Linked DNA regions of Phytohabitans rumicis. The protein of the gene in region 2 interacts with the protein of the main gene of each other region in a pairwise test. Links are inferred from orthologs where the notes say so. Each region holds a gene or a part of one and is shown on either strand. Other genes may lie near its edges.

Evidence for each region. The genes of interacting proteins can lie anywhere in the genome.
Region 1: the proteins of eno (region 2) and rpe interact in binary tests that used the Escherichia coli proteins (3 or more experiments, as listed by UniProt). The link is inferred for Phytohabitans rumicis from one-to-one orthologs.

Annotation. Positions count from the first base shown.
Region 1 is NZ_BLPG01000001.1:1,852,944-1,856,608, reverse strand. The notes cover bases 1-2,777. They hold rpe (ribulose-phosphate 3-epimerase), read left to right. Parts: upstream 1-935; coding sequence 936-1,619; downstream 1,620-2,777. Other genes in these bases: Prum_RS07755 (septum formation family protein), read right to left, coding at 1-863. In the rest of the region: bifunctional diaminohydroxyphosphoribosylaminopyrimidine deaminase/5-amino-6-(5-phosphoribosylamino)uracil reductase RibD, read left to right, coding at 2,892-3,665. UniProt on the Escherichia coli protein: Catalyzes the reversible epimerization of D-ribulose 5-phosphate to D-xylulose 5-phosphate.
Region 2 is NZ_BLPG01000001.1:3,502,597-3,508,711, forward strand. The notes cover bases 1,284-4,180. They hold eno (phosphopyruvate hydratase), read right to left. Parts: upstream 3,426-4,180; coding sequence 2,142-3,425; downstream 1,284-2,141. Other genes in these bases: Prum_RS15345 (DUF501 domain-containing protein), read right to left, coding at 1,284-1,461; Prum_RS15350 (FtsB family cell division protein), read right to left, coding at 1,458-2,021; Prum_RS15360 (hypothetical protein), read left to right, coding at 3,552-4,180. Also shown: Prum_RS15340 (amino-acid N-acetyltransferase), read right to left, coding at 455-961; more of Prum_RS15345, read right to left, coding at 946-1,283; more of Prum_RS15360, read left to right, coding at 4,181-4,244; Prum_RS15365 (DUF885 domain-containing protein), read right to left, coding at 4,241-5,854; Prum_RS15370 (aminotransferase-like domain-containing protein), read right to left, coding at 5,829-6,115. UniProt on the Escherichia coli protein: Catalyzes the reversible conversion of 2-phosphoglycerate (2-PG) into phosphoenolpyruvate (PEP). It is essential for the degradation of carbohydrates via glycolysis.

The DNA of each region.
Region 1 (3,665 bases), 1.7 Mb from region 2 along the record:
AGGGAGCGGGTGGCTTCCTTGCCGTAGACCCAGAGGAAGCACTGCACGCCCCGGTCGCCCGCTTTCCAGCGCTCCTCGATCGGGTAGTAGAAGATCGTCGTGAAGCGGGACGCGAGGGCGCTGTCGTTGGGCGCCTTCACGTACGCGGCCATGAGCTTCTGGCAGCCCGCCTCGGCGCCCTTCTGGTTTTTCACGAAGTCGGCGTGGGAGGTGTCCGGCGCGGTCCAGATCCCGACGAACTCGGTGCGGTGGGCCTTGGTGCAGGCGACCTGGTTCATCTGGGAGACCTGCCGCTCGTCGGCCGACAGCACCACCTTGAAACAGTTGTACGCCAGCGGCGACGCCGCCTTGAGCACGTCCCGCAGCGGCCCGGACCGGGCCTGCGTCTCGGCGGAGTGGATCGCGTCGATCTCCGAGAGGTCGCAGCGGAACCAGCGACCGCCGCCGTCCCAGGTTTGCAGGCTCGGCAGCAGCAGGTGCAGGTTCAGCCGGGCGGCCCGCCAGTCACCGCCCAGGTACTCCTCGGCCTTGGCGTCGCATTGGGCGAACGCCGCCTCGACGGCGGGCGAGCCGAGCTCCGGCGCCGTGGCGCTGCTGGCGTCCGCACCGGTGAACTGTCCGACGTGGATCGTCTCGAAGCCGTGCTCGCCGGCGCAGTCCAGCGGGAGGTAGAGGCCGAGGGACGTCCGGGTCACCGGGCGGGTGCCGGCGTGGCAGACGCCGGTCGCGGGCACGAACGGCGCCGGCTCGGGGACCGCCTTCCAGTCGTCGGTCAGCGACCCGTCCACGCCGGCGGGGTTGCACCCGGTCAGCAGCGCCGTGATCAGGCCACCCAACAGCACCGCTCGCAGCCAGCCTCGCATGTCACCCTCCCCAGGGCCCCCGTGTGTGGCGGGCGCAGCATACGACACCGGTGAGTACGTACACTGGCGCAGGTGAGCGCAGCATCGCCGGTCATCGCGCCGAGCATCCTCGCCGCCGACTTCGCCCGCCTCGCCGAGGAGGCCCGGGCGGTCGAGGACGCCGCGGACTGGCTGCACGTCGATGTCATGGACAACCACTTCGTGCCCAACCTGACCATCGGGCTGCCCGTGGTGCAGAGCCTGCGGGCCGCGACGAGCCTGCCGTTCGACGTGCACCTCATGATCGAGGATCCGCGCCGCTGGGCCCCGGGGTACGCGGACGCGGGCGCGTACAACGTCACGTTCCACGCCGAGGCGTCGGACAACCCGGTGTCTCTGGCGAAGGACCTGCGCGCCGCGGGTGCCAAGGCGGGGCTGGCCATCGACCGGGACACGCCGATCGAGCCGTACCTGGAGCTGTTGCCGAGCTTCGACACCCTGCTGATCATGACGATCAAGGCGGGGTTCGGCGGGCAGAAGTTCATCCCCGCGATGCTCGACAAGGTGGCCCTGGCCCGGCGGCACGCCAACGCCGGCCACCTGGAGCTGCGGATCGAGGTCGATGGCGGGATCGCCGACGACACGATCGCCCAGGCGGCCGAGGCGGGGGCGGACGCGTTCGTGGCCGGCACCGCGGTCTACAGCGCGCAGGACCCGGCCGAGGCGGTACACCGGCTGCGGCGGCTGGCCGAGAAGGCCACGCTCCGGCATGACTGAGCCGGCGGAGCGGCCCGACCTCATTCTGGTCGTCGACGACGACCAGGACATCGCGCGGTTCGTCCAGGTCAACCTGAAGATCCACGGGTTCGACGTGCTGGTCGCGGGGACGGGCAGGAGGCGCTGGACCTGGTCGAGCACCACCGCCCCGACCTGGCCGTGGTCGACCTGATGATGCCCCGGATGGACGGGCTGGAGCTGACCCGGCGGCTGCGCGCCAACCCGATGACCTCCGCCCTGCCGGTGATCATGCTGACCGCCAAGGGGATGACCGTCGACAAGGTGGTCGGGCTGACCGCGGGCGCCGACGACTACCTGGTCAAGCCGTTCGACACGCTGGAGCTGATCGCCCGGGTGCGCTCGACGCTGCGGCGCAACCAGGAGTTCCGGGAGGTGTCGCCGCTGACCGGGTTGCCGGGCAACACCCGGGTACGGCGGGAGATCCTGGACCGGATGCGCGGCGGCACCGACTACGCGGTCGGCTACGTCGACATCGACCGGTTCAAGAGCGTCAACGACGTGTACGGCTTCGAGCGCGGCGACGAGTTCATCACCGCGCTGGCCCGCAGCATGCACCGGGCGGTGGTGGCGGCGGGGCTGCCGCCGGCGTTCCTGGGGCACATCGGCGGCGACGACTTCGTGATCGTGTGCCACCCGGACCAGATCCTGCCGCTGACCCAGCAGGCGGTGGTCGACTTCGAGCAGGCCGCCGACGAGCTGTACGACCCGGAGCACGCCGCGCGCGGCTACATCGAGGTGCCCGACCGGCGCGGCAACCTGCTCAAGGCCCAGCTCGTCACGCTGTCGATCGGGGTGGCGCAGTCGATCGCCACCGGCCGCAAGTACGCCGACCCGCGCGAGGTGATCGCCGTCGCCTCGGAGATGAAGAAGGTCGCCAAGAACCAGCCAGGTTCGTACATCGCGGTCGATCGTCGCAAAGCGGAGAGTGTGTGAACTAAGTCGCGTCCGATAGGCCGGTCGGGCCGTGGACGTGTAAGACTCAATGGGTAACCCACCACGCGCTGGCGGGGCTCGGTGAAATTCCGAACCGGCGGTGATCCGGGGGCATGACGCCTCGGAGAGCCCGCGACCCGGTCGTATCCAACGGCCGGTGGACCTGGTGTAAATCCAGGGCCGACGGTCAAAGTCCGGATGGGAGTTGGCGCGAGACGGAGGGCACCCCTGGGCAGGGGTCGGTTTACCGACGCCGCCACCGTCGCTCATCCTCCCATCGTCGCCCCGCCGCGCGCGCCAGCACGCGGGAGAGGGGCCATGGCGAGCGTTGACGAAGCGATGCTCCGCGCGATCGCGCTGGCCGCTCGCGGCCTCGGCACCACCAGCCCCAACCCCGTCGTCGGCTGCGTCATCCTGGACGCCTCCGGCGCCGTCGTGGGCGAGGGCTTCCACGCGTACGCCGGCGGCCCACACGCCGAGATCGTCGCGCTGGCCCAGGCGGGGGACCGGGCCCGGGGCGGCACCGCCGTCGTCACCCTCGAACCGTGCGACCACATCGGCCGTACCGGCCCGTGCACGCACGCGCTCGTGCGGGCCGGGGTGGCGCGGGTCGTGGTCGCCGTGGCCGACCCCAACCCGGTCGCCGGGGGCGGCGCGCAGACGCTGCGCCAGGCCGGCGTCGAGGTGGAGTTCGGGGTGCGCGGGGCGGAGGCCGAGGCCGGCAACGTCGCGTGGCTGACCTCGGTGCGCCGGGGCTCGCCGTACGTGATCTGGAAGTACGCGGCGACCCTGGACGGCCGGTCCGCCGCGGCCGACGGCACCAGCATGTGGATCACGTCGGAGGCGGCCCGGATGGACGTGCACGCGCTGCGCGGCACGGCCGACGCGGTCGTCGTCGGGGTCGGCACCGTGCTCGCCGACGACCCGCGGCTCACCGCCCGCAACCTGCGCGACGGCACGCTGGCCATCCGGCAGCCGCTCCGCGTCGTCGTGGACTCCGCTGGGCGTACCCCTGCGGAAGCCCGCGTGCGTGACGGCGCCGCGCCCACCTGGATCGCCACCGCCGCGGACGTGGGTGCCGGCCCGCAGGGC
Region 2 (6,115 bases):
CGCACCGCCCCGGTGAACGACAGCCGTGCCTCCTCGTCGCCGGTCACCACCTCCGGCAGTACGCCGAGCGTGTCCAGCACCATGGCCCGGAACTCGTCGGCGTTCGCCGCGTCCCGGGTGGCCGAGGTGGCGCACATCCGCACCCGGCTGGCCCGAGGTCACGGACGACGGCGGCGTAGTCCGCCAGCGCCACCCGGGTCCGCTCGATCGCCTCGGGCGCGAGCCGGCCGGTACGATCCACGCCCTGCCCGAGCCGGACGATCTCCATCCGCCGCACGACATCGACGAGCCGGTCGCCAACGATGTCGGCTATGAGGAGCCGGATCGAGTTCGTCCCGCAGTCGATGGCCGCCACCCTCGTCGTCACGCCGGCAACCCTATCCGGCCCTGGATTTGTGAACGCTTTCTGCTGCCAGGGCGACAGGAAACGTTCACAAAACCCGCCGGCAGAGCGCTACAGGTGCAGCAGCATCCGGGTGTTACCCAACGTGTTCGGCTTCACCCGCTCCAGGCCCAGAAACTCGGCCACGCCCTCGTCGTACGAGCGGAGGAGTTGCTCGTACACGGCGTGTGGCACGGGTGCGCCGTCGATCTCCACGAACCCGAACGAGCCGAAGAACCGGGTCTCGAACGTCAGCACGAACACCCGGGCCACGCCCACCTCGCGGGCCGCGTCGAGCAGCCCGGTCACGATCCGCTGGCCGATCTTCAGGCCCCGCTGGTCGGGGTGGACCGCCACCGACCGGATCTCGGCCAGGTCCTCCCACATCACGTGCAGCGCCCCGCACCCCACGACGGGGCCGTCCGCGCCCAGCGAGGCCACCCAGAACTCCTGCACGTCCTCGTACAGGGTCACGGTGGCCTTGCTCAGCATCCGGCGGCCGCCGGTGTACATGTCGATGAGCTCCCGGACCGCCCTGATGTCGGCGGTCCGGGCCCGCCGGACTACGACGTCACGCATGGTCCGTCCCGCCACCACGGCGCCACGCGGGCGATCACCTCGTCGCCGAACGGGTTGACGCCCGGCCCCACCGCCAGCGCGTGCCCGAGGTGCACGTGCAGGCACTTGACGCGGCCGGGCATGCCGCCGGCCGACGTACCGGCGATCTCCGGCACGTGCCCGATCGCCTCCCGGCGGGCCAGGTAATCCTCGTGCGCCGCCCGATACTCGGCGGCCAGCTCCGGGTCGGCGGCGAGCCGCGCCTCCATCTCCTTCATCAGCCCGGCCGACTCCAGCCGGCTGCACGCCGACGTCGCCCGCGGGCAGGTCAGGTAGTACAGCGTCGGGAACGGGGTGCCGTCGGCCAGCCGCGGCGTGGTCTCCACGACGTCGGGCAGCCCGCACGGACACCGGTGGGCCACCGCCTTCGTACCGCGCGGCGGCCTGCCGAGCTGCGCGGCCACCGCCGCGCGGTCACCCTCCGTCGCCGCTTCCCGCACCGGAGGGGGTACGTCGTTCACTGTGCCACGGCTTTGTCGGCGGCCTGGATGCTGGACCAGAGCGTGTCGTACCACGGGTCGGCCGGCGGTTTCTTGGCCGCGTCGGGGTTGGCGCCGGCGTCCCGCGCCGCGCCTTCGGGGTCGTCGAGGACCACCAGTGGGACCTCGCCCGGATAGACCATGAAGAACCGCTTCCGTGCCTGGATCTTGATGTACTCGGGGTCCTGCCACAGCGCCGCCTGCTCGGTCAGCTCGCCGATCCGGCGCCGCTGCTCGGCCTGAGCCTGCTCCATGCGGGCGATGTCGGACTGCTGGGTCAGGTAGACCCGGACCGGGTAGGTGTAACCGAGCGCGAGTGCGATCAGCACCACCAGCAGCACGGTCGCCCGGCCGGTCAGCCGGCGCGGCTGCGGTGCGGTGGTACGCCGCGCGGGTGCCCGCCGCGCCGCCGCGGGCCGGGCGCTGGACCTGCGGGGGTGCCCTGGCCCCGCCGCTGGGAACGCCGCGGCGGCGTCTGCCCGGCGGGCGACTGCCTCTGCGTCATCTCCCCTCCCCGGCGATCTAGGTCCTATCCGATGGATCTTCGTGGGGCTGCGGCGGGTCCAGGCGACGACCGGCGGCGCCTGGACCACGCCTCGCACCCACAAGATCCATCGGATAGGCCCTGGCGCACCCGGACAAAAGGGTGCGCCCTAGATCAACTAGGAGTGATGGTACCTCGGGAAAGCGCCGGCCCCGGCGTAGCGCGCCGCGTCGGCGAGCTCCTCCTCGATCCGCAGCAGCTGGTTGTACTTGGCCACCCGGTCGGACCGGGCCGGCGCGCCGGTCTTGATCTGGCCGGTGCCGGTGGCGACCGCCAGGTCGGCGATCGTGGTGTCCTCGGTCTCGCCGGAGCGGTGGCTCATCATGCAGCTGAAGCTGTTGCGGTGGGCCAGCTCGACCGCGTCGAACGTCTCGGTCAGCGACCCGATCTGGTTCACCTTCACCAGTACGGAGTTGGCCGCCTTCTCCGCGATGCCGCGGGCGATGCGCTCCGGGTTGGTGACGAAGAGGTCGTCGCCGACGATCTGGATCTTGTCGCCGAGCGCGGCGGTGAACGCCGTCCAGCCGGCCCAGTCATCCTCGGCGAGCGGGTCCTCGATCGAGACGATCGGGTACGCCTCGACCAGCTTCGTGTAGTAGTTGATCATCTCATCGGTGGACTTGCCGGAGCCCTCGAAGACGTACGCGCCGTCCTTGTAGAACTCCGTGGCCGCCACGTCGAGCGCGAGCACGATGTCGGTGCCCAGCCGGTACCCGGCCTTTTCCACGCCCTCGGCGATCAGGTCCAGCGCGGCCGCGTTGGTGGGCAGGCTGGGCGCGAAGCCGCCCTCGTCGCCCAGGCCGGTGGAGAGGCCCTTCTTCTTCAGCACGGACTTGAGCGCGTGGTACACCTCGGCACCCGCGCGGAGCGCCTCGCGGAACGTGGGTGCGCCGATCGGGGCGATCATGAATTCCTGCACGTCGACGTTGGAGTCGGCGTGCGCCCCACCGTTGAGGATGTTCATCATCGGCACCGGCAGCAGGTGGGCGTTCGGCCCGCCCAGGTAGCGGAACAGGCTCAGGCCCGCGCTCCCGGCCGCCGCCTTCGCCACCGCCAGCGACACGCCGAGGATGGCGTTCGCCCCCAGGTCGGACTTGTTGGGCGTGCCGTCGATGTCGAGCATCTTCTGGTCGATCAGGCGCTGCTCGCTCGCCTCGTACCCGATGAGCTGGTCGACGATCCGGTCCTCGATGTTGCTGACCGCCTTCTCCACGCCCTTGCCGTTGTACCGGTCGCTGTCGCCGTCGCGCAGCTCGACCGCCTCAAAAGCGCCCGTGGAGGCCCCGGACGGTACGGCGGCCCGGGCGATCGTGCCGTCGTCCAGCCCGATCTCGACTTCGACGGTCGGGTTGCCGCGCGAGTCGAGGATCTCCCGCGCGACGATTCCCTCGATGGTGGCCACTGTGACGCTCCCTCGCTTAGATCTTTCACGGGCCGCCACACTGCGGCCGGGTTCCCGCCCAGAGAGCCTATCCAGCGACGGGATCCGAGTTGCGCGCGCCTGACCCGATCGACCAGGCTGGCCCTCATGCGTCCCGCCACCCTCGCCCGCCTCGTGACGATGGTGATCGCGCTCGCGGCCGCCAGCTGCCAGACGATCGACGACGCGAGCCGGGTGATCAACCGTGCCGACCTGGTCAACGACCTGGCCTCCCGGTTGGACGGGTCGGGCGAGCTGACGTACTCCGCGGAGTATCAGCTCCCGGGCGGCGCCGCGGCCATGATCGCGCAGGCGCAGGCGCCGCTGCGGTCGGCGTACGAGTACCCCGGTGGAAAGCTCACCGTGACGGCCGACGCCACCGCCGACTGCCGTACCGCGAGCGGGGCCACGACCTGCACGCTCACCGCCCCGCCGTCGCCCAACAACCAGCCCGCGGTGGCCGTCTTCACCGACGCGAACGAGCACGGCCTGGTCCCGCCGACCATGGTGATCGGCCTGCTCACCGCCGCCGCGCTGGACGCGGACGCGACCATCGAGCAGAGCGACACCACGATCGCCGGCCGGCACGCCACCTGCGTACGGGTGGAGAAGGTGCAGAACGCGGCGGCCTCGGCGTTCGACGCGTGCATCACCACCGAGGGCGTCCTCGGCAGCTTCTCCGGTGTGGTGAACGGCACCGACGTGGAGATCGCGATGACCCGCTACCGGGACGCGGTGGACGCGAACGCGTTCGCCCTCCCGGCCGACGCCAAGATCGTCGACCGCCGCGCCGGCGCCTAAGAGCTGGCGAGCAGGGTGCGCAGGTGGCGGGGCGGCGGTGAGCCGTGCGCCAGCATCGCGTCGTGCCACGCGCGCAGCGGGGTGCCGGGCGGGCGGGCCGCGACGAGCTCGGCGACCTCGGTGTAGCCGACGAAGTACGTCGAGAGCTGCGTCGAGGTGAGTAGGGCCCGGCGCCACTTGCCGGCCGCCTCCCCCTCCTCCTGAAAGCCCGGCCCGGTCATCAGCGCCATGGCGTCCGCCTCGGGCATGTCCGCGCAGTGCACGAGCTGGTCGAGGATCGCGTTGATGCTCATCCGGAGCTGCATCTTGAGCTGCTGCATCCGGATCGGCAGGCCACCGAACCCGGCACCGGCCATCAGCTCCTCGGTGTAGACGGCCCAGCCCTCCACGAACGGGCCGGAGTGGCCGAGCGCCCGCACCCGGGTCGAGCCGCGGTACCGGCGCGAGTGGGCGAGCTGCAGGAAATGCCCCGGCATCGCCTCGTGCACCGTGAGGTTGCGGATCATGTGGGCGTTGTATTCGCGGTAGAACGACTCGACCCGCTCCGCCGGCCAGTCCGCGGGGGTCGGCGCGATGCAGTAGAACGTCGGCACGTCCGCGGTCTCCAGCGGGCCCGGCGAGTCGCAGTACGCCACCGCCACGCCGCGCGCGAACTCGGGCATCTGCCGGATCTCGCACGGGTCGTCGACGAGCGTGACGAGGTCGTGCGCGCGGACGAACTCCGTCGTCTCGTCGAGCGTGACCTTGGCAAGGTCCACAATGGTCTCGTTGTCCGGGTGCTCGGCGGCGAGGTGGGCCAGCGCACGCCGTACCGTGTCATCGGAAGCCGGACCACCGACCAGCTCGGCGGCCGCCGCGCGGATCTCTTCGGTGGCGCGCTCCAGGTTTGCCTGCGCGCGGGCCAGGACCTGCGCGGCGGACAGCTCGGTGTCGAGCGTGTGCCACAGCCGGGCCTCCCAGAGCCGCCGGCCGAGCCGCGGGTCGCGGTCGGAGCTGTCCACTCTGGAGCGCAGCCAGCCGGCGAAGTCGTCCAGCGCCGTAGCCGCGGCCTCGGCCAGCGGCGCCACCGTGCCGTCCAGCGCCGGCGCCGCGGCCAGCAGGCCGGGCACCTCCTCACGCACCAGCGCGGCCGCGCCGGCGAACTGCCCGACCGCGGTCTCCACATGCACGCGCGGACAGTCGCGCAGCGTCGCGCGCGCGGTCGCCAGCGCATCGGGTACGGCCGCCAGCCGCCCGGCGAGGCTGGTGAGCCGCTCCTCCGGGGGCGCGAACGGCCGGGCGATCAGCGCGTAGAGCAGCGGCGCCGGGTTGTGCTCAAGCGGGTCCCACTCGTGGCCACGCACCTCGGTCGCCTCGAACAGACCGCGCTCGACCAGCGCGGACAGCACCGCGTGATCCACCCGCTCGGGCGGATCCAGGGCGTCCGCGTCCACCTCGGCCAGCGCGTCGCCCGCGTCGCGCAGCATCGCCACCTGAGCCGCCATCCCACCTGTCGACAGGTCCGGCAGCTGGTCATCGAACCGGTGATCGCCCACATAGGAGGCGGTGGCCGGATTGATCTCCAGGACTGCCTCGACGATGCGTTCAGCGAGCGGGATGAATTGCGCCATACGAAGAAGCTAGCGTCTGAACGGCACTTTCGAGTTCCCCTGGCGGGTTTGCCGCGTATCCGAGGACAAGTCCGGGCGGCCCACCGCCGGCCAGCCGCATCCGGGACAGCGGCAGCAGGCCCAGCCCGGCGGCCAGCGCCCGCTCGGCGAGCGCCTCGTCGTCGACGCCGGCCGGCAGCTCGACCACGAGGTGCAGGCCGGCGGCCACGCCCGAGATCCGCAGCCCGGGCAGGTGCCGCCGCAGGGCCGCGACCAGGGCGT